One region of the Sporolactobacillus sp. KGMB 08714 genome, then DNA from elsewhere that is predicted to be linked to it. Evidence: riboswitches for the same ligand, from Rfam matches in the RefSeq annotation. Region 1 holds a riboswitch; each other region holds the start of a gene.

The links. Region 1 has a riboswitch for lysine ahead of lysA (diaminopimelate decarboxylase). Riboswitches for the same ligand answer to the same signal wherever they lie in the genome.
Region 2: it holds a riboswitch for lysine, as region 1 does, so the genes downstream of both, Q6A92_RS17775 (aspartate kinase) here and lysA (diaminopimelate decarboxylase) in region 1, are expected to answer to the same signal.
Region 3: it holds a riboswitch for lysine, as region 1 does, so the genes downstream of both, Q6A92_RS11175 (amino acid permease) here and lysA (diaminopimelate decarboxylase) in region 1, are expected to answer to the same signal.

The regions. Positions count from the first base shown of each region.
Region 1 covers NZ_JAUUBW010000022.1:43,647-54,042, reverse strand. Annotated here, with positions in the region: gene spoVAC (stage V sporulation protein AC) at 1-101, shown strand, start outside; gene spoVAD (stage V sporulation protein AD) at 118-1,137, shown strand; gene spoVAE (stage V sporulation protein AE) at 1,134-1,484, shown strand; gene Q6A92_RS10820 (spore germination protein) at 1,513-3,003, shown strand; lysine riboswitch at 3,066-3,235, shown strand; gene lysA (diaminopimelate decarboxylase) at 3,370-4,698, shown strand; gene Q6A92_RS10810 (GNAT family N-acetyltransferase) at 4,846-5,220, shown strand; gene Q6A92_RS10805 (segregation/condensation protein A) at 5,453-6,241, shown strand; gene scpB (SMC-Scp complex subunit ScpB) at 6,210-6,806, shown strand; gene Q6A92_RS10795 (D-alanyl-D-alanine carboxypeptidase family protein) at 7,021-8,166, shown strand; gene Q6A92_RS10790 (nucleoside recognition domain-containing protein) at 8,163-8,759, shown strand; gene Q6A92_RS10785 (spore maturation protein) at 8,761-9,294, shown strand; gene Q6A92_RS10780 (pseudouridine synthase) at 9,379-10,113, shown strand.
Region 2 covers NZ_JAUUBW010000056.1:84,471-94,866, reverse strand. Annotated here, with positions in the region: gene Q6A92_RS17800 (CvpA family protein) at 1-238, shown strand, start outside; gene polX (DNA polymerase/3'-5' exonuclease PolX) at 291-2,024, shown strand; gene Q6A92_RS17790 (endonuclease MutS2) at 2,119-4,476, shown strand; gene trxA (thioredoxin) at 4,585-4,902, shown strand; gene uvrC (excinuclease ABC subunit UvrC) at 5,107-6,888, shown strand; lysine riboswitch at 6,949-7,125, shown strand; gene Q6A92_RS17775 (aspartate kinase) at 7,305-8,537, shown strand; gene Q6A92_RS17770 (YslB family protein) at 8,624-9,148, opposite strand; gene Q6A92_RS17765 (succinate dehydrogenase cytochrome b558 subunit) at 9,344-9,952, shown strand; gene sdhA (succinate dehydrogenase flavoprotein subunit) at 9,989-10,396, shown strand, end outside.
Region 3 covers NZ_JAUUBW010000023.1:78,380-88,775, reverse strand. Annotated here, with positions in the region: gene Q6A92_RS11190 (aminotransferase class I/II-fold pyridoxal phosphate-dependent enzyme) at 1-1,048, shown strand, start outside; gene Q6A92_RS11185 (DUF1516 family protein) at 1,389-1,718, opposite strand; gene Q6A92_RS11180 (hypothetical protein) at 2,320-2,628, opposite strand; gene Q6A92_RS11175 (amino acid permease) at 2,943-4,430, opposite strand; lysine riboswitch at 4,755-4,935, opposite strand; gene recQ (DNA helicase RecQ) at 5,019-6,824, opposite strand; gene Q6A92_RS11165 (Hsp20/alpha crystallin family protein) at 7,206-7,670, shown strand; gene Q6A92_RS11160 (aminotransferase A) at 8,457-9,626, opposite strand; gene Q6A92_RS11155 (branched-chain amino acid aminotransferase) at 10,118-10,396, opposite strand, start outside.

The DNA.
Region 1 (10,396 bases):
CAACCAATTTATTTTCGCTGGCCGGGGCCGTGATCGTCTTCGGAGTCGTTTCTGCAGCCGTCCTCGGCATCATCCGTCTATTTATTGAGCAGATTTTCTAGAGAGGAGGAAACGCCAGTGAGCAAGCTGAGAAAACAAACATGGCGGTTTGATCACCCGATTTTTCTTGCCGCAACCGGAACAACGGTCGGACCGCTCGAGTCGCGCGGTCCGCTTTCGGGAAATTTTGACAAAGCCTATGAATCGCTGAACTGCGGAGAAAAGGATTGGATCGAAGCAGAGAAAACTTTGATGCGGCGGGCGATCTCTTACTGTCTTGCCAAAGCGGGAAAAATAGAAGGGGACATGGATTTGTTTCTGGCAGGAGATCTTATGGACCAGACGGTGACTTCCAATTTTATTGCACGGGAAAACCGGGTTCCTTTTTTCGGCATGTTCGGAGCCTGCTCAACGTCAATGGAAACGCTGGCGGCCGGGGCACAGCTGGTCGACAGCGGGTTTGCGGACAATGTCCTCTGCGCGGTCAGCAGTCATAATGCGACGGCCGAGCGCCAATTCCGAAATCCGACAGAATACGGAGGGCCTTCCAATTTAACCCAAACGTTCACGGTGACCGGAGCGGGTGCGACAATCGTGACAAAAGAACCGGGTAAAGTCCGGGTGAGCGAGGCGACAATCGGCAGAGTCATTGACTGGGGAATCGGGGATCCGAACAATCTGGGGTCGGCCATGGCCCCTGCAGCCGCGGACACCATCTGGGCTCATTTTCAGGACACAGGCCGGGTGCCCGAAGATTACGATCTGATTGTGACGGGCGACCTTTCAAGTGTCGGCGTTCCGATCCTGAGGGAACTGCTGATTGAAAAGGGACTGGATATTACGGATGTACATCAGGATTGCGGACTGATGATCTACAGCCCGGACCAGCCTGTCGGTGCGGGAGGAAGCGGATGCGCCTGTTCCGCAGTGGTGACCTACGGTTATTTGTACAAAAGACTGGCCGAAGGCTCCCTGAAGCGGGTTTTGGTCGTGGCTACGGGAGCGCTTCTCAATAATGCAACGGCGAAACAGAAAGATACCATTCCGTGCATTGCCCACGGGGTTGTTCTTGAAACGGCAAAGGTGGGAGCAGAATGATTTTTCTCTATGCTTTTCTTATCGGTGGTGCTATATGCGTAATCGGGCAGCTGCTTTTAGACGTTTTCAAGCTCACACCCGTTCATGTTGTTGTCTCATTTGTCGTTCTCGGTGCGGTGCTCGACGCATTCGGTCTCTACGATAAACTGATTGAATTTGCCGGGGCCGGGGCGACGGTTCCGATCACCAGTTTCGGCCATTCTCTCCTGCACGGTGCGATGTCGGAGGGGCATAAACACGGTTATCTCGGAATTGCAATCGGAATTTTTAAGCTGACCTCTTCCGGTATCACTTCGGCTATTTTGTTCGGATTTCTTATCGCACTTTTCTTCAAACCGAGAGGATAGGCGAAAAGTCAAAGGGGAGTCAGAGGCTATGCAAAAGCAGGATGAAAAGACACCGATCAGTGCCGATATCAGCGAAAATTCCCAAACAATGTATCGGATCTTTGATTTCGGTCCGGCCAATTTTGACATGGGCGAGCGCAGCATTAAGATACTCGGGCGGGAAAGCAAGATTTATTATACGAACAGTCTGATGGATACGAGCATTTTAGTCGTTATGATGCGCGAGTTTATGCGCCTCTCCAACCGTAATGAGCACGTTTCCGATGTTTTTCAGGAAATTAAGCAGCATCTTGTTCACGAACAGGTCGAGGAGATACAGACGATCGATGACGCGGTCGACCGGCTGCTCACCGGACGGATGATCGTATTGGTTGACGGCGAGACGAGCGGTTTCAGCATCGATCTGCGCCATTATCCCGGACGCCAGCCGGAAGAACCTGAGGTCGAGAAAGTCGTCCGCGGATCAAAAGACGGATTTACAGAAAATATTATTGAAAATTCCGGCCTGATCCGCCGCCGGATTCGCGATCCGCGCTTTCGCAGCGACTTAATCCAGGTCGGTTTGCGGTCGAAAACCGATGTGAGCCTGTGCTATTTAAAGGATGTGGCCAACCCGGGCCTGATTAAAACAATAAAAAAAGAACTTCAGTCTATCAAAATCGACGGAATTCCGATGGCGGACAACGCTGTGGAGGAATTTATTCTTAAACAGGGATGGAATCCGTTTCCGCTCGCACGCTACACCGGACGTCCGGATGTAGCGGCCGCACACATCCTGGAGGGCCACATCGTTATGATTACGGACACTTCTCCCAGTGCCATGATTCTGCCGACCACATTGTTTCATCATATACAGCATGCCGAAGAATACCGGCAGGTCACCATATCGGGCGCATTTGAACGGTGGGTGCGTTTTATTGCTATATTCGGCTCTATTTTTCTCGTGCCTCTCTGGCTTTTGCTCGTGCAGGATCATTTGCTCCCGTCACAGCTGAGTTTCATCGGACCGGACAAAAAAGACTTTCATATTCCGCTGGTCGTTCAAATCCTGATTGCGGAGGTCGGTATCGAAACCTTGCGGATGGCTGCGATCCATGTGCCGACGCCGCTCTCGACGGCACTCGGCCTGATTGCCGCCGTCCTGATCGGACAGATTGCCATCGAAGCAGGCGTCTTCGTACCGGAAGTGATTCTCTATACTTCCGTTTCCGCGGTCGGCGGATTCGCGACGCCGAGCTATGATCTGCAGCTGGCCAATAAAATTATCCGGATCCTGCTGATCCTGACGGTCGCTTTTTTTCATGTACCCGGTTTCATGATTGTAATCACTTTAACCATCATCTATCTTTCGCATGTGAAAAATCTGAATACACCCTATCTATGGCCGTTTATCCCCTTTAACCCGACCGGCCTCTACAATATACTGATGCGCCGGGCGATGCCGACATCTGTGCTCCGCCCCAGTATTGTCCGTCCGCTTGATAAATATCGGCAGCCGCCGAAAAGCAAACCGAATTAAAACTTGTCTTTATCTCCCGATCATGGTACACTGACACTAAATTTCACACACGATCATCCTTTCAATAGATATGAGGAGCAAGGCAAATGAGTACGGAATGGGAGCCCGGGAAGCAGACATCATTCCGGAAAGATCAACTTGCCGGAACGTCTTTTTTCCCAGGAGCAGGCTGCCGGGCTGCCGTCGGTCTCACTGCCGATAAATGATGAAGCGGTGGAGCACTTTTCGGGCGAACAGATACGACAGGGCCTGTATACACTTCGCTATACAGGTCTTATTTGTGCTATCGCCCCGGGCATCCTCTGAATCGACGAAGCGATGAAACGGAAATCGGGCGAATGTGTATCGGCATGACGGAGGGAGGAGATTTCTTTGCACGGGACACAAACGATTGGGAAAAACGGTCATCTTTATATCGGCGGATCGGATGCCGTACGGCTTGCGGAAAAGTTCGGAACGCCGCTTTATGTTTATGATACGGCACTGATAAAACAGAAAATCAGGCTGTTTCAGGAGGCCTTTTCCAGACACAGCGCCCTGAACTGGCAGATTGCCTATGCCAGCAAGGCTTTTTCAACGCTCGCGATGATTCAGCTCGCGGGTGATTTCGGCCTTTCGCTCGATGTCGTTTCAGGCGGCGAACTCTATACCGCTCTGAAAGCGGGATTCCCGCCGGAACGTATCCACTTTCACGGCAATAACAAATCGGCGGATGAGCTGGCCCGGGCCCTGGATGCCAAAATAGGCACGGTCATCGTTGATAATTTTTCGGAATTGAGCATGCTTGAGCAGATGTGTGCCGCAAGAGGACAGAAAATAGAGATTCTGCTCAGGATCACACCGGGGGTTGAAGCACATACACATGAATTTATTATGACCGGGCATGACGATACCAAGTTCGGATTTAATCTGGACAACGGAATGGCCGAAAGGGCCGTCTTCCTGGCTCTCCATTCTGAGCATCTTATTCTGAAGGGCCTCCATTGTCATATCGGTTCACAGATTTTCGAGACGGAGGGATTTATCAGAGCCATCCGGGCACTCTTCAGCCATATGAACGAGTGGGAACACCACATGCATTTTCGCATGAAGGTACTGAATGTCGGCGGCGGATTCGGAATCAAGTACACCAGCAAGGACCATCCGCTTCCGATCGGCCGCTTCATTGACGTGATTGCCGACACGATTGAGGATGAGTGTGCACGCCATTCCCTCCGTATACCCGAGGTCTGGATTGAGCCGGGCCGCTCGATCGTCGGCGAAGCAGGAACGACACTTTACACGCTCGGTTCGTCAAAAACTATTCCGGGTATCCGGGAATTCATCTCCATCGACGGAGGAATGACCGATAATATCCGTCCGGCTCTGTATCAGGCAAATTATGAAGCCATCTGTGCGAACCGTGCCGATGAACCGGCGGAAAAAAAAGTAACGATTGCCGGAAAATGCTGTGAAACCGGCGACGTCCTGATTAAGGATGCTTTTGTTCCCGAATCGTGCAAAATGGGCGATATTCTGGCTGTTTTCTGTACCGGAGCCTACGGATATTCGATGGCCAGCCACTACAACAGGCTGCCGAATCCGGCGGTCGTTTTTGTAGAAGACGGAGAGGCATCCATTGTCGTGCGCAGAGAGACTTATGAGGATCTGATCCGGAACGATGTACCGCTGCGAACCTTCTCGTCGCGCCAATGATTCCATCTTCAGGCGGCGTGAAACCGGCTCCCCGATTCTATAGATGCACTTTTCACCGCTTTTGGTTATAATATAGAGCGTGATCTATTTTAGAAGAAGGTTCACGTGCGCAAAATTCATTATCTCGTGGTAATGAGGGGTCAAAAAATGCTGATTCGTTACAAAAAGAGTTATGAAAAGATAGCAATGGGTTTGCTGTCTTTTGTCCCGTCGGAGAAAGAGATAAAGGCGCTTCTGCAGACGATAAAAAAGTACGAAGAAGACGAAAAATGGCAGTTGTTTTTATGGAAAGACGGGGACGACATCATCGGTGTGATCGGTATCCATTTTAAGGACGACCATGAGGCGGAAATCGAACATATCAGCGTCAACCCGTCGTATCGGGCCCAGGGCATCGGCAAGGCGATTATTCTTGCCCTGGGCGGGGCGCTCGGTGAAAATGTTCAGGTGATGCCGTCGGCCGCAATAAAATCTTATTTTGATAACTGCTTCCGTGAAGAAGAAAAAGAAACCAAGGAGTAAGGGTTTCTTTTTTCATTTCAGCAGGGGGAAGCCATCTGCTCTCTCAGATTGCATGCGGCAGGACTTTACGGAGGGCGGGAAAGTCTCCCCCGGACGGACGGACCGGAATAAAAGAAAGCAGGCCATGTCCGGCGGGCCCTGCGAACCCGGCGGCACTGGCTGGGAGCAGATGCACGGATACATACGCTTAGGCGTTGATATTGCCGTCAGGCATGAATCAGAGGGATGAAGTTTGGAGTACACAGTGAAAATTGATGCTTTCGAGGGGCCTCTTGATTTGCTTCTGCATTTAATCAAGAGACTGGAAATCGATATTTACGATATTCCGGTTGCGGAAATCACCGACCAATATCTGGATTTTATCCATCAGATGCAAAAACTTAATCTGGATGTAGCCAGCGAGTATCTGGTGATGGCTGCAACGCTCGTTGCTATGAAAAGCCGGATGCTGCTTCCGAAACCTGCACTGCCTGATGAAGAAGCGGACGAATCCTACGAGGATCCGGAGGAAAGCCGTGAGGCGCTCATGCAGCAGCTGATCGACTACCGGCGTTATAAGGAAGCGGCCGAGGCACTGAGAACAAACGAGACGGAACGGCTGCAGCTTTTCTCAAAACTTCCAAGCGATCTGAGCTGTTATACAAACCGGGACGCAGCGCCGATTCCCGTATCCGGGCGGGCGACGATTCACGATATGCTGAAGGCCGTTCAGCGGATGATGATCCGCAAAAGGCTGGAAGAGCCCCTTGACACAAAAATTAACCGGCAGCCGCTTCCGATCGGACATCAAATGAACGAAATGCTCAACGCTCTGAAGCGCGCCGGGCGCCCGATCCGTTTCGATTCCTTTTTTCGCCGTCCGGATCGGACCAGCGTGATCGTTACCTTTCTGGCCTTATTGGAACTTATGAAAAAAAATGCAATCTATTGTGTGCAGGAAACAAATTTTGCCGATATTGTGGTCGGGCTTGAAAAAGGAGCTGATCAGTTTGAATCAGGAACAGATGTGTTCAATTATTGAGGGCCTTCTCTATCTGACCGGCGAAGAAGGCCTGACGATGGATCAAATCAAAGGGGTCATTCCGGACTGTTCCGAAAAAGAAATCAGAAACACGGTTGAGAAACTGAAAAAGGACAGGCTGGAAAACAAGGCTTCCGGCCTGATGATCGTCGACCTGCCGGACGGTTACCGGATGACGACGAAGCCTTCTATGGCAGCATACGCTGAAAAATTCACGGCCATTCCCCAAACGGCCCCGCTTTCGCAGGCTGCACTGGAAACGGTTGCGATCATCGCTTACAAGCAGCCCATTTCCCGGGTAGCCGTCGAAGAAGTGCGAGGGGTCAAGTCGGAGAGAGCACTCCATACACTGATGGCAAAGGGCCTGATTAAAGAAGTCGGTCGGGCCGAGGGAACGGGACGGGCGATTCTTTATGGAATCACATCCGTTTTTCTGGATTATTTCGGACTGCACACGATCGACGACCTGCCGCCGCTGTTGAATGAGACGATCCACCCGAACGAGCAGCTTGACGCTTTTGATCTTTTCTACGATAAATATAAAGAAACAATAAAAGATTTATAACGTTCCGCTCCTTTCGAAAACAAATCGGGAGATCGTTTGTTTATGACTGCATCGATCTCCCGCTGCCCGGGCCGTGCGCGGTCAGCCCCGTTCTTTTCCTGCTCCCCTGTCTATTCCCTGTTTCTCAAAACGCGACGAAAAAGATTCACTCATACTCATAATCCGCCTGTCCAAGCATAAGTTTGTATTAACGTCAGGACAGGGGATGGGTGTCATGAGGGTCACGTTAAAAAAAGCGGCCTGCATTTTCTTTTGTACGGCAATCTGTTTTTCTTTTCTTCCCGGACAGGCCCTCGGTGCGGGACCGGGGGTCTCGGCACAGGCAGCCGTATTAATGGATCGTTCATCAGGCCGTATTTTATATGAGAAAAACGGTACGGAAGAACTTCCGATTGCCAGTATAACCAAGGTAATGACCGCCGTCCTGGCCATCGAGTCGGGCAAAATGAACCGAATGGTGACGATAAGCCCCCAGGCCGTCAAAACCGAAGGGTCCTCAATCTATCTTAAGCCAGGGGAAAAAATCAGGCTGGCGGATCTGGTCTACGGTCTGATGCTCCGCTCCGGGAACGATGCTGCAGTAGCCATAGCCGAAGCAGTGGGGCAAAGCGAGGCCGGATTTGTCTTTAGGATGAATGAGAAAGCCCGGCTGCTCGGGATGACGCATACACATTTTACGAATTCGAACGGGCTCGATAATCCCGATCATTATTCGACAGCGGAAGATATGGCCATTCTCACCCAGTACGCGATGAGTCACTCCCTTTTCCAAAAAATTGTTCAAACAAAAGTTTACAAGGCAGCGGCAACCAATAAGGAGGGCATGCGTGTCTGGCGGAATAAAAATAAGATGCTCACTCAATATTCTTTCTCGACAGGCGGAAAAACGGGATTCACCAAAACGGCCGGGCGCACGCTGATTTCCACTGCTTCAAAAAATCATCTGAATCTGATTGCGGTCACGCTCAATGACGGCAACGACTGGCTGGATCACAGAAATCTGTTTGAATGGGCGTTTTCTGAATATCAGCAGACAGAAGTGGTGAGAAAGGGGGAAATCAGAGCTAATACGGATCCCTTCTATCGCGGACATCTTTATGCTTCCAGGTCGCTTTTTCTTCCGCTTTCCAAAGACGAACAAAGAAGCTTTACAAAAAAACTGATCCTGATCAAGCCGCCGCTGCAGACTAAAAATTGGGTGCCTCCGTCACCGGCAGGGCGCGTTAAAATTCTGCTCGACGGCCGGGAAATTGGCGAAATTCCTCTTTTCTACGAACAGGAAAAAAAGAAAAGCGGGGGATTCTGGACCCTATTCACGGATTTTTTGAATGCGGCCGTTTCGGGAAATGAACTGCCATGATTAATATCATATGGGTGGCTTTATTCATCGCGGGCCTGGCGTATGCGGCGTTTCACGGGACAATGAATCTTGTCAGTCAGGCCGTTTTTCAATCGGCTTCAGACGCGGTAGCTATCTGTATCGGCCTGATCAGTGTGCTTATTTTCTGGCTCGGATTAATGAAAATTGCGGAGAAATCGGGACTGCTGGAAAAAGTGAGCCGCTTATTCAAGCCGGTCATGAGACTGCTTTTCCCCGAGGTGCCCGCCGATCACCCGGCAATGGGCTATATTTTATCGAACACGATCGCTAATTTGTTCGGACTTGGGAATGCAGCTACACCGATGGGGATTAAAGCCATGGAAGAGCTGAAAAAACTGAACGGGGGAAGCAAGAAACCGAGCCGGTCGATGATTACGCTGCTGGCGTTGAATACATCCGGCCTGACCCTCGTTCCGACAACCGTCATTGCCATCCGGATCAAGTACGGGTCTTCCTCCCCGACAGATATTGTCGGGCCGACTCTGCTGGCCACCTTGTGTACGACCCTATCGGCCATTCTGATTGACCGTTTCTTTTATTACCGCCGCAAACGAAAGGAGAGGAAAAAATAAATTGACGACCGTGACCGCACTTTCTGTCTGGCTGATCCCGTCTCTTATCGGGATCATTCTCTTATACGGGACATATAAGCGCATTCCTTCATACGAAGCTTTTGTGGAAGGAGGAAAAGAAGGCTTTTCGCTTGCCGTCTCCATCATGCCGTTTCTTGTCGGCATGCTGACCGCGATCGCCGTATTCCGGGCATCCGGGGCGATGGATGCCCTGATCCATTTTATTGAACCGCTGCTCGCGGCCGTCGGCATACCGCCCGAAGTCGTTCCGCTGGCGATCCTGCGCCCGATTTCGGGAACGGGAGCGCTCGGCCTGATGAGCGATCTGATTAAAACGCACGGGCCGGATTCTTTTATCGGGCGGCTGGCCTCGGTTATGCAGGGAAGTACGGATACGACATTTTATGTCGTCACGGTTTATTTCGGCGCCGTGGGCATTCAAAAGATCGGCGATGCCCTTAAAGTCGGCCTGCTGGCCGATGCAGTCGGCGTAATCTGTGCGGTCCTGATTGTCACTCTCGCCTTCGGAAAGTGAACGATATTCGCAACGCGGGAGTGAATAAAGATTGAAACTTGAGAAAAGTTTCCGCCGGCGTTATGATATTTCTGAGGTGGAAAGATGGAACGATTGCAGAAAGTCATTGCCCAGTCAGGCGCTGCATCAAGAAGAAAGGCAGAAGAGCTGATCAAAGACGGCCGCATCAAGGTCAACGGGCAGACCGTAACAGTGCTCGGAACAAAAGTAGCGGCCGGCGATGTTATTACATTAGACGAGGTTCCCATTAATAAAGAGGAACCCGTCTATTTCCTGTTTTACAAACCGACAGGTGTTATATCAAGTGTTAAAGACGACCGGAACAGACCCACGGTCGTTGACTTCTTTAAACAGGTGCCGCAGCGGCTGTTTCCTGTCGGACGTCTGGACTATGATACGTCCGGTGCGATCCTGCTGACAAACGACGGGACGCTGGCCAACAAGCTGATGCATCCCAGCTTTGAAATAAACAAGACGTACATAGCAAGAGTCAGTCCGGTCCCAACAGCCGAACAACTGCGTCTTCTGGCTGCCGGCATCCTTCTTGAGGACGGTATGACGGCAAAAGCCAAAGTAGAAAAAATTGCAGACGGCAGAGAAAAAAAAGCGGCTTCCGTGCGGCTGACAATCCATGAGGGACGCAATCGTCAGATCCGCCGGATGTTTTCCGCACTGGATATCACAGTCGGAAAGTTAAAAAGGGAACGTTACGGATTTTTGAATTTGGACGGCCTTCACCTCGGGGAGGGAAGGGCGCTGAAACCGCACGAAATTAAAATGCTGTACCATCTGGCCGATAGCAAGCGCCAGCCTCTGTAACATGTCCGGCGGCTGTTTTTTCATCTTTCCCGGAGGGCGGGGCCTTTTTTTCAGCCCGGTTTAAAAAGAATAATAAGCATTGAAAACAACTATTTGTTTGGGAAGGCTGTTTTTTTTAATGAAATTGTTTAAAATAAGACATAGGATTGACACATATTGAAAGGCACACAATTTTTTCTGATTTCAGGAGCGATATCTCAAGCGCTGATTCGCTGAAAAGGCGGCGATTTGACTGGCATAGTCTTATTGATTTTGATGCTTGTCCGATACACAGGCAGAATCA
Region 2 (10,396 bases), on a different contig from region 1:
TTTTCTGGCGGAAATGCCGATTATCCGTTCGGTGAACCATCTGTCGGGAGGTTTGCTCGGCTTTGTGGAAATCTATCTGATCGTCTTTCTTCTGCTCTATGCGGGGGCACTGACGCCGATGGGCGGCATTCAGTCTTCGATCGGCCACTCGTCGCTGGCACAATCGATCATCGGCAATACGCCGCTGTTTTCTAAAATGTTCAAGAGTATGTGGGTAGCTTTTATGGTCTGGAGATGACCGGCCGCCGGGCGAAATCGGCAAATTTTTCTCTCTTCAGGGGAAAAGAGTGATCGAATTGAATAAAAAACAGATTATTGATAAATTGGATGCTATTGCTCTCTATATGGAAATCATCGGGGAAAATTCTTTTAAAGTGGCTGCTTATCGCAGAGCCGGACAGGCGTTGGAAACAGACCGGCGTTCGATGGCCGGAATCGACGATGTGTCCGCGATCAAGGGCATCGGCCGCTCAACGGCCCGTGTCATCGAGGAATTGATGGCAACCGGCGAATCTTCCGTGCTTCGGAATCTGCAGGAAAAAATCCCGGAAAGCCTGCTTGATCTGCTTCATATTGCAGGGCTGGGCGGGAAGAAGATCGGTACATTATACCGGACGCTTCACGTGACCGACCTGGCGTCACTGCGTCAGGCCTGTGAACAGGGACGTGTAAGCGCTCTTCCCGGTTTTGGAAAGAAGACGGAAGAAAAACTGCTGAAGGCAATTGAAGAAGGAAAAAAGCGTCCGGAAGTCCTGTCTATCGCTTATATGACCGACCTTGCGGAAACAATAGAATCGATCCTCGGGACAATCCCGGAAATCAGCCGCTTTTCCAGGGCGGGGAGCCTCAGACGGGTAAAAGAGACGATGAAAGATCTGGATTTTGTACTGGAAACCCGGAATCCTGAGAAAGCGGCGGACCGGATTCTGGAGCAGCTGCCCGTGTCCGAAGTGATCGGGCGCGGAGACGCCAAAATAACGGTTCTGATGAATGACCGCTATCAAGTCTCGGTCGACTTCCGTTTGGCTTCACCTGAAACATTCATTACAACGCTTCATCATTTCACCGGGTCTAAAGAACATAACATCCTGTTGCGCCATCTGGCAAAGGAACGCGGCGAAAAGATCAGTGAATACGGTATTGAACTCGGAGACGGCCGTGTGCTCACTTTTTCCAGCGAATCTGAATTTTACCGCCATTTCGGACTGAACGAAATTCCGCCCGAAGTACGCGAAGGGACGGATGAAGTGGAGCGGGCGCACCGTGCGCCGCTCGGGCTGATTAAACTGACGGATATTAAAGGCGATCTGCATATGCACTCGACATGGAGCGACGGTTCGCATACCATTGGGGAAATGGCCGAGGCGATGAGGGCGAAAGGGTATGCGTACGCCTGCCTGACCGATCATTCCAAGTCGCTGCGAGTGGCCGACGGTCTTTCCGAACGCCGGCTGTTCGATCAGCTTGAAGAAGTCGCACGGGTCAATGCACGGTACGATGACTTTGTTCTCTATTCCGGCGTAGAGATGGATATTTTGCCGGACGGAACTTTGGATTATAAGGACGATGTGCTTGAAAAGCTTGATTTTGTTATTGCGTCTATTCATTCTTCTTTTAACCAGAGCCGGGCGGATATCATGAAAAGGCTTGAGGCCGCCTGCAGAAATCCGTATGTCCGGCTGATTGCCCATCCGACCGGGCGGCTGCTTGGGAAACGCAGCGGCTACCGCGCCGATGTCGACCGTCTGATTCAACTGGCATCCGAAACGGGAACGGCGCTGGAGCTGAATGCAAATCGCAACCGTCTTGATCTCTCCTCGGCATGGGTATGCAAGGCCCAGGATGCGGGCGTTAAAATAGCGATTGATACGGACAGCCATTCGATGAAAATGATTGACGAAATGGGGCTTGGCGTCCGGACGGCAGCGCGCGGCTGGATACGTCCGGAGACGGTGCTGAACGCCCTTCCGGCCCGGCAGTTTGCCGATTTTATCAGGCGGAAGAAAGCGCCGTATTCAGGTTAAAAAGCTTCTCCTTTTTTTCTGCTTCGAAGTTTCAATTGCTTCTTATTTTAATACAATGTGATTTTTTAATTTTCTCCAAAAGGAGATGCGGCAAGTGAATGAACATGCACTTAAAGCATTGGAATATGAAAAAATAAAGCAAAAACTGATCCATTTTACCGCGTCTTCGCTTGGCAAAAGCCTGATTGAACAGCTGGCTCCGTCCGGAGATCTGCGCGAAGTCGGGGAGCGCCAGGAGGAGACGGATGAAGGGGCTGCGGTGCTGCGTCTGAAAGGATCGGTTCCGTTCGGAGGGATCACCGATATCAGGCCGGGTCTGAAACGGTCAAAGATAGGAAGTATGCTTACGGCAAGGGAGCTGCTCGATATTGCCGATACGATCCGCGGCGCACGCCTGATGAAAAATTTTATCCTTGATCTGGCCGAAACCGGGCAGGTCGAACTGCCGATACTGACCGGGCTGGTCCGGGAAATGGAGCCGGCGGGCGGCCTGGAACGGCAAATACGCGCCGCGATTGACGACCAGGGGGGCGTCATGGATTCAGCGAGCTCCGCGCTCCGCCGTATCCGCGCTCAGATCCGGACGGCCGACAGCCGCGTCAAACAGAAACTGGAAAACATCGTCCATTCAAGCGGTACGTCGAAGATGCTGTCGGATCCGATTATCACGATCCGCAATGATCGCCACGTCATCCCGGTCAAGCAGGAATACCGTGGTGCTTTCGGAGGCATCGTCCATGACCAGTCGGCCTCGGGAGCGACACTTTTCATTGAACCTCAGGCCATTGTCGACCTGAATAATCAGCTGAGCGAAGCAAGGGCAAAAGAACGGCATGAAGTGGAACGGATTCTGCGCGTCCTGACCGGAGAGACGGCAAAATCGGCGGACAGTCTGCTGGACCAGGTTGCCGGTCTCGCCCGTCTGGACTTCATTTTTGCGAAGGCTGATTACGGACACGCAATCAAAGGTTCGCGGCCGACGCTTAACGATCGCGGAATCATTAAAATGAAAAAGGCGCGCCATCCGCTCATCGATCCGGAACGTGTGGTGCCGATCGATGTCATTTTCGATGAATCAACGCACGCCTTGATCATTACCGGGCCGAATACAGGGGGCAAGACCGTCTCATTGAAAACGATCGGACTGGTGACGCTGATGGCCCAGTCCGGACTTCAGATACCTGCGGAAGACGGCTCGGAAATCTGCGTTTTCAAGAAGGTCTTTGCCGATATCGGCGATGAACAGTCCATTGAACAAAGCCTTAGCACGTTCTCTTCCCATATGACCAACATTGTCGCTATTATAAAAGAAGTCGATTTCGGCAGCCTCGTTCTATTCGATGAACTGGGTGCGGGAACCGATCCCCAGGAAGGGGCGGCGCTGTCGATTGCCATTCTGGATGCGGTTTATGCGCGAGGCGCGACCATTGTCTGCACGACCCATTACAGCGAGCTGAAAGCGTATGCTTACGAAAGAGCAGGTGTGATGAATGCCAGTGTCGAATTCGATGTGGAGACACTGAGTCCGACTTACCGGCTGCTGCTCGGCGTTCCCGGACGGAGCAACGCTTTTGAAATTTCGAAAAAACTGGGCCTGCCGGCCGACATTATCGATGCCGCCAAACTGCAGATCAGCCGCGAAACGAATCAAGTTGATAAAATGATCGCCTCGCTGGAAAAGAACCGGAAAGCGGCGGAACGGGAAGAAGAAACGGCGCGCCACCTCAAGCTTGAGGCCGAGGAAAAAGAGGCGTCTCTTGCAGAAAAGCTGAACGAACTGGAAAATAAGAAAGAACTGATTCTGAAACAGGCGAAGAAAAAAGCGGAGCATTCGCTGCAGGAAGCGCGGCTTGAGGCCGAGGCCATCATCGATGAGCTGCGTCATTATCAAAAACAGGGGCAGGTCAAAGAACATCAGCTGATTAATGCCAAGACGAGGCTGTCCCATGCTCTGGATGCCCTGGATCAGCCGGATCGCAAATCTTCTCCCGTTCCCGTGAAAAAGGCGGCAGCCGGTTTTAAACCGGGCGACCGTGTGAAGATCGTCAGCTACGGCCAGGACGGTTACATCGTAGAAAAAATCAACGATCACGAATATCTCGTTCAGGTAGGAATCCTGAAGATGAATGTAGCCGGAACGGATCTTAAGAGCGTGAGGGAAGAGAAAAAAGTGCGTCCCGTGGTCAATGTCCGTACGTCGGGACGGACGGTGAAGCCGGAACTGGATCTGCGCGGCGAGCGCTACGAGGATGCCATGCTTAAAGTCGAGAAATACCTTGATGAAGCCATGCTCGCCGGATATCCCCGCGTTTCGATCATTCACGGAAAAGGGACGGGAGCACTTCGAAAGGGTGTGACGAAGCTGATCGAGAAACATCCGAGGGTTAAAGATTCGCGTCTCGGCAGCCAGGGGGAAGGCGGCAGCGGAGTCACGGTCGTCGAGTTTAAGTAAATGCGGCGGGAAAAATCATCGCGTGAGCTGAATAATGGAATCTCGCCGATGGAGATGCTATACTTTGTCACATAAGAAGTAAGAATGATACAAGGAGGTCATGATTCCATGGCTATCAATCAGGTAAATGACGCAAATTTTGCGGATGAAACATCGAAAGGACTTGTGCTGGCCGATTTTTGGGCGACGTGGTGCGGCCCGTGCAAAATGATGGCTCCGGTTCTTGAAGAAGTCGATTCCGAATTATCGGATAAACTGAAAATCGTCAAGCTTGACGTTGATGAAAATCAGGCGACTGCAAGCAAATTCGGCGTGATGAGCATTCCGACGATGTTTCTCTTTAAAGACGGCGAAATTGCCGATAAGGTTGTCGGCTTTACACCGAAGGAAGCTCTCGTTGACCGTATCAAGCAGCACATCGGCTGATTACTACTGTAAAACGGATCGGGAAGCATCCGCAAGAACCGGAGCAGAAACGCGCAAAGCGTTTTTGACTCCGGTTTTCTGTTTCTCCGCAGTTCCGTGAGAGATGGTTGAATCTTTTGCCCATCTCAGTGATAATAAAAAGATGCAGGTTTTCTATTTTATTCGATACTCTGCTTCACAGTTTTTGTAAAGGATGAAGGAAACATGGCCAGCCGAAAAATTAAAGAGAAACTCAGCCTGCTGCCGAAACAGCCGGGCTGTTACCAAATGAAAAATATGCAGGGGGAAATTATCTACGTCGGAAAAGCCAAAAATCTGTTCAATCGCGTTCACTCCTATTTCAGCGGGTCGCACGATGCCAAGACGCAGCGCCTTGTTGCCGATATTGCCGATTTTGAGTATATCGTCGTATCCTCGGAAATCGAATCCCTGCTGCTCGAAATCAATCTGATTAAGAAATATGAGCCTAAATACAATATCATGCTTAAGGATGATAAAAGTTATCCTTATATCAAACTGACTTCAGAGACGTATCCCCGCCTGATCATTACGCGAAAAGTCAATCGGAAAAGCGGTAAATATTTCGGCCCTTATCCGAATGTCACGGCGGCAAATGAAACCAAGCGGCTGCTTGACCGTCTCTATCCGCTTCGGAAATGCCGGACCCTGCCGAATCGCGTCTGTCTGTATTACCATATCGGTCAGTGCCTTGCGCCATGCGTCAATGATATACCGAAGGAAACGTTTCAGAAAATGACCGAAGAAATCACCCATTTTCTGAACGGCGGCTATCAGGAAGTAAAACTCAGGCTGAAACAGGAAATGATCGACGCGTCAAACCGGCTGAATTTTGAAAAAGCCAAAGAGCTGCGCGATCAGATCCGCAGCATCGAGACTTTGATGGAAGAGCAGAAAGTGATTCTTAACGATCTTGATGACCGGGATATATTCGGCTATGCCTACGACAAAGGATGGATGTGTGTTCAGGTCTTCTTTATGCGCCAGGGAAAATTAATCGAGCGCGATGCGTCGATGTTTCCCTTTTATCAGGAACCGGAAGAGGATTTTCTGACTTTTATCGGCCAATTTTATTCCCGCCGGAATCATATCAAACCCAAAGAAGTGCTGATCCCTAATCAGGTTGACCGGCAGCTTGCCGGACAGATGTTGAAAACCGCCGTCCTTCAGCCGCAGCGCGGGCGGAAAAAAGAGCTTGTGCAGATGGCGGTTAAAAATGCGCAGATTGCTCTTAAAGAAAAATTCGCTTTAATTGAACGCGACGAAAAACGAACGGTCGGCGCCGTCGAACAGCTCGGAAAAGCACTGGACATGCCGGCACCGCACCGGATCGAGACGTTTGACAACTCAAATATTCAGGGAACGGATCCCGTTTCGGCCATGGTTGTTTTTGAGGACGGCCGCCCGAAAAAAAACGATTATCGTAAATACCGCATTAAGACGGTCGAAGGTCCGGATGATTACGCGACAATGAAAGAGGTCGTCCGCCGCCGCTATACGAGGCTGCTTAAAGAGGCTGCTGTTCTGCCGGATCTGATTCTGATCGACGGCGGCAAAGGACAGCTTGCCGCAGCCATTGATGTTCTGGAAAATGAATTCGGCCTTTATATTCCTGTCTGCGGCCTTGTCAAGGATGATAAGCACCGGACTTCGCAGCTGGTCGCGGGCGAGCAGTCGCTGCCTGTTCCTCTTGCCAGAAACAGTCAGGCTTTTTATCTGCTGCAGCGCATTCAGGATGAAGTGCACCGCTTTGCTATTACATTCCACAGGCAGGTCAGGAACAAAGCGATGATCCATTCCGTACTGGACGATATCCCGGGAATCGGCAAACAGCGGAAGCAAGCACTGCTGCGGAAATTCGGCTCTGTAAAGAAAATTCGCGAGGCAAGCAGCGAGAATTTAATGGAAGCCGGCCTGCCGCATAAAATAGCGGAGAACGTTAAAAAATATTTGAGCGATCCTTCTTAAAAGGTGTTGTTTCAAAACATGAATTTTGTTATAATTTCCGTAACTTAATTTTTTCAAATATCTAGTGATAGAGGAGCGGTCTTCATGACTAAACCGCGCGAGAAGGGTGAACTTCACCGACCGCGGCGGAAAGGGGAGCCTGCCGAAGCCGGAAGCGGTTCATCACGCAGCCGGCTGGATCTGCGCTGAATAAGCGCAGAGCTGTCACACTCATGGGTGTGGAGAACTATCTCAGCATGTTGGAAAACGTTCGATTGTTCAGCAGCGGGGATTCTCGCTGTTCTTTTTATCAGCGAAGATGTTCGAAATTTAAGGAAGTACGTGCTCTTTCAAGGGTCCCGCTGTTTCTGTATAGAGGGCGAGAGAGGGGCGGCGGCAGATCTTATGCCGGCCAATAACTAAAGGAGCGAGGAAGAGTGGCTTTAACAGTGATGAAGTTTGGTGGAACATCGGTAGCGACGGTGGAGCGGCTTCAGAAGGTCGCGGACAGGATCATCGACAGGAAGAAGGCCGGCAGTCAGCTGATTGTCGTCGTTTCTGCGATGGGCAAGACAACGGACGAACTGGTGTCGATGGCTGGTGAGATCTCGGACAGGCCGTCAAAACGGGAGATGGACGTCCTCCTGTCGACGGGTGAACAGGTGACGATCGCTCTCCTGGCGATGGTACTGATTGAACGCGGCTGCCCGGCGATTTCTTTTACGGGCTGGCAGGCAGGGATCAGGACAGAGGACGTTCATGAGTGTGCACGGATCGGGTCCATCGATACATCACAGATCCGCCCGCACTTGAAAGAAGGACGGGTTGTCATCGTCGCCGGCTTCCAGGGGGTTACGGAAAAAGGTGAGATCACGACGCTCGGGCGCGGTGGATCGGACACGTCGGCCGTCGCACTGGCTTCGGCTTTCGGTGCCGAAAAATGTGAAATTTACACGGATGTCACTGGTGTCTTTACAACAGATCCGCGTTATGTCGGCAAGGCCAGGAAGCTGAAAGAAATCAGCTATGATGAGATGCTTGAAATGGCTTACCTTGGTGCGGGTGTTCTCCACCCGAGGGCCGTCGAATATGCGAAGAACAGCCATATCGAACTGGTTGTACGCTCATCTTTTACAGATGAAGAAGGCACGGTCATTAAGGAGGAAGTAGCAATGGAGAAGTCAAAGGCCGTCAGAGGACTTGCATTTGAGAAAAACGTAACGAAAGTGACATTGCTTGGCCTTCCGAACAGTGTCGACGCAGTATCGCGGGTGTTTGATGCGCTCGCCAAGCGGCACATCAATATTGATGTGATCGTTCAGAATGTACTTAACGAGGAAAAAACAAGCCTTTCGTTTACAATTGATCGCGATGTACTGAACGAAACGGTTGAAGTGCTGCGCGCTCAGGTGAAAGAACTGGCCTTTCACCAGCTGGTTTTTGAATCCGAACTGGCCAAAGTATCAATTATCGGCTCCGGCATGGCCTCAAATCCCGGGGTGGCTGCCCGGATGTTTCATGCACTGGCTGCCGAAAATATCAAAATCAAGATGATCAGCACTTCTGAAATTAAGGTTTCGACAATCATCGATGAAGACAAGCTTCTGGAAGCACTGGATACGCTTCATGAAACTTTTCACCTTGCGGAGCAGGAATCGATCCGTTTTTGATTCAATTCTGCGCACAGGCCGTAAAAAAAAAGTCCCCGGAGACAATCATAAATCCCGGCGGGCTTCTTTTATTTTTTAAATGCTATTTAAAATGAGCCGAGCGTATCGTTTTTCATTTTTTTTCGGGCAGTCCGCGTCGCCGGCTCTGTGTTTCTGTCAATCGGATCTTTCGCGTCCCATTTAACTGTAAATAAGGCTTTCTTTTCACGGCCTTTCCGTATATCCGTATAGCTCTCCGCCATAAATCCGAGAATCCGCTGCATTTGCTCGGCAATGAAACCGGCCTCCAGAGCAAAAGAAACGGATTCGGGATGATCCTTAATTCTTGATTCAATGAGGGCTGAACGGCAATCAAAAGTAATTTTGCTTTTCCCCTTTTCGAGCATCGTTAATGTTCCCCATCCGGCCTGTGTGAAAAAATCCGCCAGCTGCTCCTCGTTATCCAACGGGTAGTGCCTTGCGATCTTTCGCCCGGACCAATAAAGAATCGATGCGGTTTCTTCCCCGAGCAGTTCGGGTATCAATTCGTTTCTGATCAACTCATAACCGAAAGCCGGAACGCTGGCATCGCCAAAGTGCTCGGGCTGCGGATAGATGTCGCCTCGTGTCATTTCTTCATCTCCTCTCCGACTATTATATCTTTTTTTCCTTCAAATCACTACGGCCATAAAAGACAGCGTTTTCAATTTTTCATTTGACTGTCAAAAAACCGAGGGTTACAATGAATTTGTGACAAAAAAATGTCATTAAAGATTCACAACCGGCCAAATATAAGCGCTAACATTTCTGTCGGAGGGGGAAGCATCATGGCTGAAAATGATTTCGCCTGGCACCGTCTGCATTCTCTGCTGGGGGTTATCCCCGTCGGTCTGTTCCTGATAGTCCACCTGACTGTCAACTTTCAGGCAACCAAGGGATCGGACGCCTTCAATCAAGCGGCGTCTTTTATGGAACATCTTCCATATCTGCTCTTTTTGGAAATCGTTTTAATCTATTTACCGATTTTGTATCACGCAATTTACGGAATTTACATGGCATTTACGGCAAAAAATAATGTCGGAAATTTTGGCTTTTTTAGAAACTGGATGTTTTTGCTGCAGCGGCTGTCCGGTTTGTTTCTGGTTATTTTTCTTGCCTGGCATGTCTGGGAAACAAGAGTTGCCATGGCACTCGGGACGCCATTGAATTATGAAATGATGGCCCATCTTCTCACCAATCCATGGATGATTGCTTTTTATATGATCGGAATCCTGTCAGCTGTTTTTCACTTCTCTAACGGGCTTTGGTCGTTCTGTGTGCACTGGGGCATTCTTGTATCCCCGCACTCGCAAAGAATCGGCACTTATGTGGTCGCCGTCATTTTTGTTCTGCTGGGCTATGTCGGCATCCGGGCCCTATTCGCATTTATCGCTTAAAAAGCAAGTTCAGTAATCTATTAAGGGGTGAGCCTATTGAGTAAAGGAAAAATTATCGTTGTAGGCGGGGGCCTCGGCGGTTTAATGTCCACGGTAAAAGCAGCGGAAGCAGGTGTTGAAGTCGAACTATTTTCAGTAGTTCCGGTTAAGCGGTCGCATTCCGTGTGCGCGCAGGGAGGCATTAACGGTGCCGTCAATACAAAAGGCGAAGGCGATTCAACGTGGCAGCACTTTGACGATACGATTTACGGCGGCGACTTTCTCGCCAATCAGCCGCCGGTCAAGGCGATGTGCGAGGCGGCACCGGGCATCATTCATTTAATGGACCGCATGGGCGTCATGTTCAACCGTACGTCTGAAGGGCTGCTCGATTTTCGGCGCTTCGGCGGGACCGAGTACCACCGGACGGCTTATGCGGGCGCTACGACAGGCCAGCAGCTTCTC
Region 3 (10,396 bases), on a different contig from region 1:
TCCGGAGCCTATCGTCCGGGCGCTCGGCCGCGCTGCGCGGCTTCCGGAGAATCAGGGCTATCCGCCGTACGGCGGCAAGCGAAGCGCCAAAGAAGCGATCGCTTCGTTCTATTTGCGGGAATACGGAGTGCCGCTCGATCCCGAGACGGAAATCACGGTTTTTGACGGGGCAACCATTGCCATCGCCGCACTGCCTCAGATTCTGCTGAATCCGGGCGACATCATGATCACGACGGATCCCGGCTATCCGATGTATTTTTCCTGTCCGTCGCTTGCAGGCGCCGACGTCTACGGCATTCCGGTACGCGCTGAAAATAACTTTCTGCCGGATTACCGGACGATTCCGGATCAGATTCTGGAAAAAGCCCGGCTGCTGATGCTGAACTATCCGAATAACCCGACAGGCGCCGTAGCGACGGAACAATTTTTTGCCGACACCCTTTCTTTCGCCCGGGCGTACCATCTGCCCGTCGTCCATGACTTCGCTTATGCCGCCTTCGGATTTGACGGCGTGCGCCCCCGCAGTTTCCTGCAGACGCCGGGCGCAAAAGAACAGGGCATTGAAGTCTGCACGATGTCCAAGACCTATAACATGGCCGGCTGGCGCTTCGGATTCGCCGCCGGGAACGCTTCAATCATCCGGGCATTCAATCGTTTTCATGAAATGGCACACAGCGACGTGTTCGGTGCGGTACAGGATGCCGCATCGGCTGCGCTGCTCGGTCCCCAGGACTCCGTCCGCGACCTGTGCGTACGCTACGAACGGCGCCGGAACGTCCTTGTCGAAAGCCTGCGCGCGATCGGCTGGAATGTTCAGGCACCAAAGGGCTCTTTTTTCTGCTGGTTCAGAATACCGGACGGGTATACTTCGGAGACGTTCGTCCGCGCACTGCTGGAAAGAGCACATGTTGCCATGGCACCGGGGATCGGATTCGGAAGCCATGGAGATCTGTTTGTGCGTGCAGGACTGCTGGAACCCGAAGGCCGCCTGCGCGAAGCCGCAAAAAGGATTCAGGCTTCCGGCATCCTGCAGGCAACGAACGTATAACAAAACAATGTCTGCCGGCCGATCAGGCTGTTCCGATTTGATCCGTAAAAAGGGGCCGATTCCAAAAACCTTGTAAAATTCAAGATCCGAGTTTATTAAACAATTTCTTTCCGGATCTTTCGTGGAAGCCTCCCTCCTGTCAAAAAGTCCTCCGTTTCTTCTTCAAAAGGCTGTCGACCGATGGCAGGACGAAGCCAATTAAGGACTTTCGCGGACTCTTACAAATAATCGGCAAAAATTTTAAGACTCCGGAACAAAAATCGACAGGTTCAGATGAGCCTGTCGATTTCTTATTTTCGGGCGGCCCTTTGACACGCCACTTCATGGCCGCAGCCATTATTTAGAATACTCCATAACCGATCAGCAGAATTACGATTAAAATAACGATGATCAGAAGCCACATAAAGAAAGTGGGTTCTTTTCTTTTGCGCCTGGCGAGCGTCATTTCCATTATGCCGATCAGGATCAGCGCAAGAATACCCTTTAAAATAAACAGCCATGGGAAGCCCTTCAACGCAAGCATCCACACGCCGGTCACGATCATCACAAGATAGGCCAGCCTCAGGCCGATTTTCCATCCGCGCTGCCGATAGAACGCGAAACCGAGAATAAACAGCAACACCATGATCCCCCACATGCCGCTATGTGTTTGTACTAAAAAGTGGAACAATGACAGCCCCTCCCGTTGTTTTTCCGTTAAAAAACGGACCGCTCTTTTCTATTTCACTGTCCAGTTTATCACGGAAAGCGCCCGGACTCACAATCCGCGACCTGAAGGTTTCTGCAGACCTAAATAAATCCGCCGGTCGATGTGCGGCCAGAAGCGGGGGAGTGCTCCTATCCGAAAAACGATGAGCCGTTATAAGCAATGCTTCATTGGCTGCCGGAACAAAGCCTGCCGCTACCGAGCGGACCGCCGCAATACCCGGTGCCGAAGTCGGGTGCACCCGCTGAGGACGATAAAATCGAACGGCGCATCGTCAGCTGTTTATTATAAATTTATATAGTCCCATCCAGGTCGGCAAACAGCATCCCAAAGTGCCAAGCGGCCGTTCAGGATGATCTCCGTTGCTGTTGAAAGGAGGAAATGCTTGGTGATATATATCTTATAATTTCAATTATTCGCACTTATTAATTCTTTAGCTGTCACAGTCGACTTTCCGCATTTTTCTGACGATGACTGGTGCTATTCTGCAACCTCAATCCGGGTTCTATTTGGATATCAACCGGATTCAGGGTGAGTCCGGCGTCATTTGGGCACGACCGATAAATCAGGTACATTGACCGATAATATTGCCGCGATGACCGATAAAACCGGTATATCGACCGATAAAGCAAGCACGGCGACCGATTAAACCGCTACATTGACCGATAAAGCGAGCACGGCGACCGATAAAATCGCTGCGTTGACCGATAGCACGGGAGCCGATCGTTAAATCCACTGTGCCGACCGATAAACTGGATCCGATGACCGATAAAACCGGTATATCGACCGATAAAGCGAGTACGGCGACCGATAAAATCGCTGCGTTGACCGATAAGCCTGGTGTGTCGACCGATAATCGATGACCCGGATACAACGGCCGACAAACCCTCCTGAAACAGGGCCGTTTAACATTTTGGTGCGAATTTTCGGATTTCGGTATGACTATCGTTGATTTTAGCATTTACCGACGCTTTTCGGCACGATTCATACGAATGTACAATGGACGGAAGAAAAATATCGGGCACTTCCGCAATTTAGCACCCGGCCGCGTGTGATATCGTCCTTCAGAAAGAGCATATCGTCCCTCGTTGCTGTCCGGAAGAATACAGATCCCTTCCAGAAGAGCGGATGACGCATTCACGCTGCGATCGGCGCTTCCATAAGTCGGCCGTATTTCGTCCCATCCGTTTATTCGGCATAGTGTTTCTGCGAGATATCGCACTTTTCAAGGGGAATCAATTTCGCCTTCATCTTCCATTTGGCAATCAGCCAGACGGCCAGAAAGACGGGAATGCCGACGTAGGAAGCAATCAGGTTGCCCCAGTCGATCCTTCCGCCCGAAAAGGCGTTCATGCTTTGACCGATGACGACGATCATGCAGACGGCAAAGGCAAACAGGGGGCCGAATGGAAACCACTTCGCACGATAAGGCAGATTTTCAAGTTTTCCTCCCTGAGCGGAATAGGCCCGGCGAAAGCGCCAATGACTGACGGCAATGCCGAGCCAGGCAATGAATCCGCACATGCCCGAAGCACTGAGCAGCCAGTTATAGACGATACCGTCGCCAAAACCCGATGCCAGAAAAGCGAGAAAGCCGAATGCCGCCGTTATGATCAGCGACCAGAGCGGAATACCGTTTTTCGTGACAAAGCCGAGAAGCCTGGGTGCCTTGCCCTTTCTTGCAAGCGCATAAAGAATCCGCGTCGAAGCATACAGCCCGGAGTTGCCGGCCGAAAGCACCGCAGTTAAAATCACGGCATTCATGACAGAAGCCGCGACCGCAAGACCGGCCTTCTGAAACACCAGTGTAAACGGACTGACCATGATCGTGTCAGTAATCGACAAATTGTGATTGGTGTAAGGTATGATCATGCCGATGATAAAAATAGCCAGGATGTAGAACAGCAGGATCCGCCAAAATATTGTTTTCATGGCCTTCGGTACATTTTTCTCCGGATGCGTGCTTTCGCCGGCGCTGACGCCAAGCAGCTCCGTGCCCTGGAATGAATAGCCGGCCGCCAGAAAAACGCCGAACGTCGCCAGAAAGCCTCCGTGGAAGGGGGCGTCGCCGATCGTAAAATTTCGGAAACCGGGCACGCCGCCGCCGATAATCCCGACAATCATCAGAAGGCCGAGAACGATAAAGATAATGACCGTCGCAATTTTAATAAAAGCAAACCAATATTCCGATTCGCCGTACCCTTTTACAGACAGGGCATTCAGTAAAAAAATAATCAGCAAAAACAGGCCGCTCCAGAGTATCGACGGGCTGTCCGGGAACCAGAATTTCATGATCAGCGTTGCCGCGGACAGTTCGCTGGCGATGGTGATGGCCCAGTTATACCAGTAGTTCCAGCCGAGCGCAAAGCCGAATGACGGGTCAACGAATCGCGCTGCATAGGTGCTGAACGAACCGCTCGTCGGCATAAAGGCGGCGAGTTCGCCGAGGCTTGTCATCAGAAAATAGACCATGATGCCGATGATGCCGTAAGCAAGCAGGGCCCCGCCCGGTCCCGCCTGATAGATCGAGTTCCCGCTTGCCAGAAACAGCCCCGTGCCAATCGCTCCGCCGAGCGCAATCATCGTCAGATGGCGTGATTTCAGACCGCGCTTTAATGTTCTGGGCTTTTTTGTCGCTTCTTCATACTGCATGCTTCTTCCAATCTTCTGCTGCATCTTTCTTTTTCTCCCCTTTTTCTGTTCGTTCTCTCGGGAGACAGATGAAGAAAATAAAAACCGCCGGAAGCGCATCGTGCTTACGACGGACGAAATGTATCATACATGGGAGGATCGTTAAAAAAGGCGGAACATACCGGCGGCGCCTGTCCGACTCGCGTCATTCACGGACCCGCGCGGATACGGCTGCCGATCCCGGAAAGAATTTCTCACAACCTTACCGGTATCTATGCGATACTTTTTCAACTGACACTCAAAACGTGTGACTTTCCGAGCGGCGGCATGTTTCCATACAGCCTTCTCTTACTCTCTCCATCCATGTCTTCCGTCGATAGCACATCACATGTGTTTTCATGTGACAGTCCCGCCCCTCTTCGGATGCGGGCCCAGCACGCCCGTTAAGGCAACGGGCGCACTTCGGCGATGTTTCCTTTCACGCACAGTCAAGCGGCTTCCTTATGCCTTCCATACGCTAGTCTTAAACACCGCAACCTCTACCTCCTCTGGTCCATGCGAGGAGATCGGCCTTAAATACCAACAGTCATTGTACCCTTTATAGAACCCTTTTGCAATCGTCAATTCTTGTCTTCATTCGTTCGGAGAAACGGATGCCTTCATGCTGCCCCGCTCCGCTTCATACTGTGCTATCGTTTTCATGAATACGCGTCCGTATTTTTCCAGTTTTTGCTGTCCGACCCCTTTTATCATCAGGAATTCCCGGTCTTCCGCAGGCAGCTTCGCGCTCATTTCGCGGAGCGATTGATCAGAAAAGATAATATAGGGCGGCACGTACTCTTTCTGTGCGAGCTGCTTCCGCACGTTTTTCAACCGTTCAAACAGTTCATTATGAACTTCAAGCTGCACGGCCCGCACCGCACCCTTTTTCAGCACGTGTGTCTCTCCTTTTAGCACCGGCAGCGACCGGGCAGTCAGTGCCAGAGTCGGATAGGCGCCGCCCTGCTGGGCCAAATACTGCTCGGCGGTCAGAAAATCGATAAATTCGCCGATTCGCCGCTGTGTCAAATCTTTCATAATACCGTAAGTCGGCAGGGTATTCAGTTTATATTGAATGATTTTCTGATCGGCCGCCCCGGCAAGCACCTTAGTCACCATCGTTTTCCCGTAACGCTCGCGCAGCCGTTTAACACAGGAAAGCACTTTCTGTGCCGCCGTCGTGACATCCGTTTTTTCGCGGGTATCGAGACAGTTGCCGCAGTGACGGCACGGCTCGGAATTCTGTTCTCCGAAATAGCGGAGAATATAAGCCTGCAGGCAGGACTCCGTGTGGCAGTATCCGACCATCTGTTCAAGCTTATGATATTCCTCATTTTTCAGCGCATCGTCCATTTCCGATTGTTCGATAAAAAATTTCTGAAGCCGGATATCCTGCGGCGAAAAAAGCAGGATGCAGTCGCTTTTTTCACCGTCGCGCCCCGCTCTGCCCGCCTCCTGATAATAAGCCTCAATATTGCGGGGCATATTGTAATGAATCACATAGCGGACATTCGACTTGTTAATACCCATGCCGAAAGCGTTCGTCGCCACCAGCACCGATAAATCGTCATAGAGAAAATGCTCCTGGCCGGCCGCACGTTCTGCCTCGGAGAGACCCGCATGATATTTTCCGGCCGCGAATCCGTCTGTTGTCAGTCTGTCGCAGAGCCGATCCACTTCTTTGCGCGTCGCGGCATAAATAATGCCCGGCTGATCGCGATTCTTTTTTAGATAATCCCGCAAAAAAGCATCCGGATTCTGGCCGCGGATCACTTGAAAATTAAGGTTGTCGCGGGCAAATCCGGTGATGACGACGTGGGTCTGCGGAATATGGAGCAGCCGGCAGATATCGGCCGTAACACGCGGAGTGGCCGTTGCCGTCAGAGCGGCGACGGCAGGCTTGCGCGGGAAGCGGGCAATCATATCCGCAATCAGGCGGTAGCTCGGCCGAAAATCATGGCCCCACTGCGAGATACAATGGGCCTCGTCAACGGCGACAAGCGAGACGTTCATCTTCTCAAGTGCCTGCTGGAAAGCCGGAACCTCCAGACGTTCCGGAGCCACATACACCAGCCTGTAACGGCCGGCGGCTGCCTGGTTCAGCCGCCTTTTGCCGTCGCCGAAAGAAAGCGAGCTGTTAATAAACGTCGCCGCAATCCCTGCATTCTCCAGAGCATCGACTTGATCCTTCATCAGCGAGATCAGCGGGGAAATCACCAGCGTCGTCCCCGGGAGAAGCAGGGACGGTATCTGATAACAGAGCGATTTCCCGCCTCCCGTCGGCATGATGCCGACCGTATCTTTGCCGGACAGCAGAGACGAAATAATCTCACCCTGGCCCTTGCGCAATTCATCATAACCGAAATATTGTTTCAATACTTTGTGGACAGCGTCCTGCATCAATGAAACCACCTTTTTCCGGCCTTTGCATGCCGCGAAAATACTAGTTTCATTTTATCACAGGATCCGCCCAATCCGGCCAAGTTTCGTTTTTCTGCCTGAACGTAAAATGTCCGGCACCGGCCGATTTCAGGCGCCTCTTCTGGCCGTCGACGGGATGCAGCGGCCGCCGCTGCCATTCAGAATCGACCGACTTTGAGCGATTCTATCGATCTTTTCACGATCGGCCGCCGCGCCTGATCGTGAAAAGGCTCAACAAACCGGACCGTTGTTTCCCAAAAATCAGAAGCCCGGCGGAAGCGTCCGCTATCCGTCCGAACCATTCATATAATTTCTCATATGCTGAAGTAGATTGGTTTTATGAAGGGAGAATTGATAATTATGGATCAGAAAGATCATCAGGATCCCCGATTGCCGATAAGACGAAATCTGATGGATGAGATCGATACCTTTTTTCAGCAGGATCCTTTTCGCGGTATTTTAAAATCGATTGACGACTTTTTTGAAAAGCATTCGTTTTTCGCCGGATTCTCCGTCCGCCAATACGAATCCGGGGATGAATGGATTGTCGAAGCCGAACTTCCCGGTGTGAAACAGGAAAACATTCATATTGAACTGTTGGGAGACCGGATCCGGATTGCGATAGAAAACGATGTCTCAATGGAAACGAAGAACGAAGAAAAAAACATCCAGACACACGAAAGACGGTTTGAGCGGGCTGAACGTCTGATCGTCCTTCCGTATACCATTGACCGGTCGCGCACCCGTGCCTCATTTTCAAACGGAATATTGAAAATTCACGGGCCGAAACATCCGAAAGCCATCGACACACTGGCGATCGAGTGAGAAAAGAAGGGCGCCGCATCAGCCGATTTTTCGACGATGAGACGTCCCTTTTTATTCTTTCTATTGCGCACCCTTTGAACAATCAAAGATTGGAGTGCCTGCCTAATCCATGACAGCGTCAGGATAGCCTTTTCTTTTTTCCTCTTGCCATCAGGCCGGCAGACTGTGTCCCAAGGTATCGATAACAAACCGGCCCTTCAGGATGGGCGTTCCATCACTGTTGAAATGTCCGTTAAAATTTCTTTCTTCCGTTCCGATTATTTGCACTTACTAGGCCGTTATGGGTGATTTCCCATGTTGATATTTTGCTGTTTACCAACGATATGCCGGCAGTTACGGGTGATGCTTTGCAACTTACCGGTGCTTTTCCAATGCCTGCGGACAATTTTCGGCATGATTCACATGAATAGACGGCAGACGGAAGAAAAGTGTCGGACATTTTCGGCATTTAACACCCGTCCGCGAATGATATCACCTGTCAGAGAAGCATTATCGCCGTTCACATCGTCTTTCAGAAGACAATACCCGTTCTCCGGAAGAGCACACGATGGCCCGCATCTGCATCTGGAGGGATGTTCAGCCCGACAAAATGTCTCGCGCTGATTCAGCCGGTTCAGTTGAGCCGGCAAAACTGAGTACCCGGCAACACAGAAAAATGGTAAAGTCGCTTTGATCCTGGAATGCCTTATTTTTTCAGCGGTGTCATTTCCGGCGCTCTGCCTCATTTAATCAAAGTCCGACATAAACAGCGATGCGGGTACAGCCGGTTATTTCTTTTTCTCCCTATCAGCTTAATGATCCGTTCAGGCCGCCGACAAACCTTTCAAGCCGGTCGAGCCCTTCCTTGAGGACTTCCGGTGAATAGGCGTAGGACAGGCGCAGATAGCCTTCGCCGTATGAAGAAAAGGCACTGCCGGGCACTGCCGCCAGCCGCTCCTTTTCAAGCAGATGCAGCGCGAAATCTTCAGACGTCATGCTGAATTTTTTAATCGACGGGAACACATAAAATGCACCCGACGGACGGACCGCCTCGATGCCCATCTTTTCAAGCCGGCCGAGCACGTAATCGAGCCGCTGCCTATAAGCTTTTCTCATCGGCGCCGCGTCGTCCTTCCCAGCAGTCAGCGCTTCGATCGCCGCATACTGGGTAATGCTGGTGATGCAGGAAATTCCGTATTGATGGACCTTAATCAGCTGTTCGGCAATCGGCCGGTCGGCAAGCACATAGCCCATCCGCCAGCCCGTCATCGCGTGCGATTTCGACAGTCCGTTGATTACGAGAGCCGCCTTTTTCATTCCCGGAAAAGAAGCAATGGAAACGTGCTTCCGTCCGTACGTAAGTTCGCTGTAAATTTCATCGGAGACAACAAAAATGTCCCGATCCCGAAGCAGATCGGCAATGGCGGCCAGTTCATCGGCGGACAGCACGCAGCCTGTCGGATTGGAAGGATACGGCAGAATAACCGCCTTCGTCCGTTCGTTCAGCCGGCCGGCAATCTGATCCGCCGTCATCTTAAAGCCGGTTCCGGTCGTATCAATATAGACGGGAACGCCGCCGGCGAGCCTGATCGGCGCCGCGTAACCCGGATAGGCCGGTCCGGGCAGAATGACTTCGTCCCCTTGCTCGAGAATGGTTCGGAAGGAGAGATCGAGCGCCTCACTGGCACCGACCGTAGTGATGATTTCCGTTTCCGGGTCGTAGTAAAGATTGTATTTTTCAGCGACATATCCGGAAACGGCCTGCCGCAGCCCGAGAAGTCCGGCATTCGCTGTATAGACCGTGTGATTATGATCAATCGCCGCCTTCCCGGCCTCTTTAATATGCTCCGGCGTCGGAAAATCAGGCTGACCGATCGTCAGTGAAACCGCCCCCGGATAGTCTTTGACTTTATTAAAAAAACGACGGATGCCGCTGATCTGAATCGAGCGGACACGTCCGTTCACTCTGCTTTCCATATTTCTCATCCCTTCGGAGCGTCGATACCGCCCTGCCGTTCACCGGCCAAAAGCCCTTTTATAGTTCCGGCTATTCACACATATTGATTTCAGGTCGTTGACTGTTGATTCTTTACGTTTTGCTGTTGATTTTGCACACTTGCTTCCGAAATTCTGAAGTCTACCAATGATAAACGGCTATTTACCCGTGATATACCGGCGTTGGCCGATGATTTTCGGCACGATTCATATAAATATGCAGCAGGCGGAAGAAAAGCAGCCGGTATTTCCGGAATGACCACCCGTCTGCCCCTCATACGCCCTCCAGAGGAGTATTCCGCCACGGGCACTGGCAGACTGCCCTCTTTATTCCACTGTGTACCAATAGATGATAGCTTCTTTCACGCCACGGCCGCGGTACATGCCGAGGAGACCTCTATTTAGATTATTATTCGCATGAAATGAAGAAAGCCTCTGCATGCCGCGCGCAAAGGCTTTGTTTTTCAGGCTCATCAGTCAGTCATCGCTGCTTCTTCAACAGTGACTTCCCGTGTCCAGCCAAGCTCATCCTTCAGACGGCCCGACTGAATTCCGGTCAGCGTCTCGTAAAGCTTCTTGGCGAGTGGGCCGATCTCACCCTTTCCAATCTTGATGAGACGATCCTCCCATTTCAGGAAGCCGACCGGAGAGATCACGGCTGCCGTTCCTGTCCCGAAGACTTCTTCGAGCTTCTGCTTTTCCGCCTTTTTAAACAGCTTTTTAACCGAAATTCTCTTCTCTTTGACGGGAAC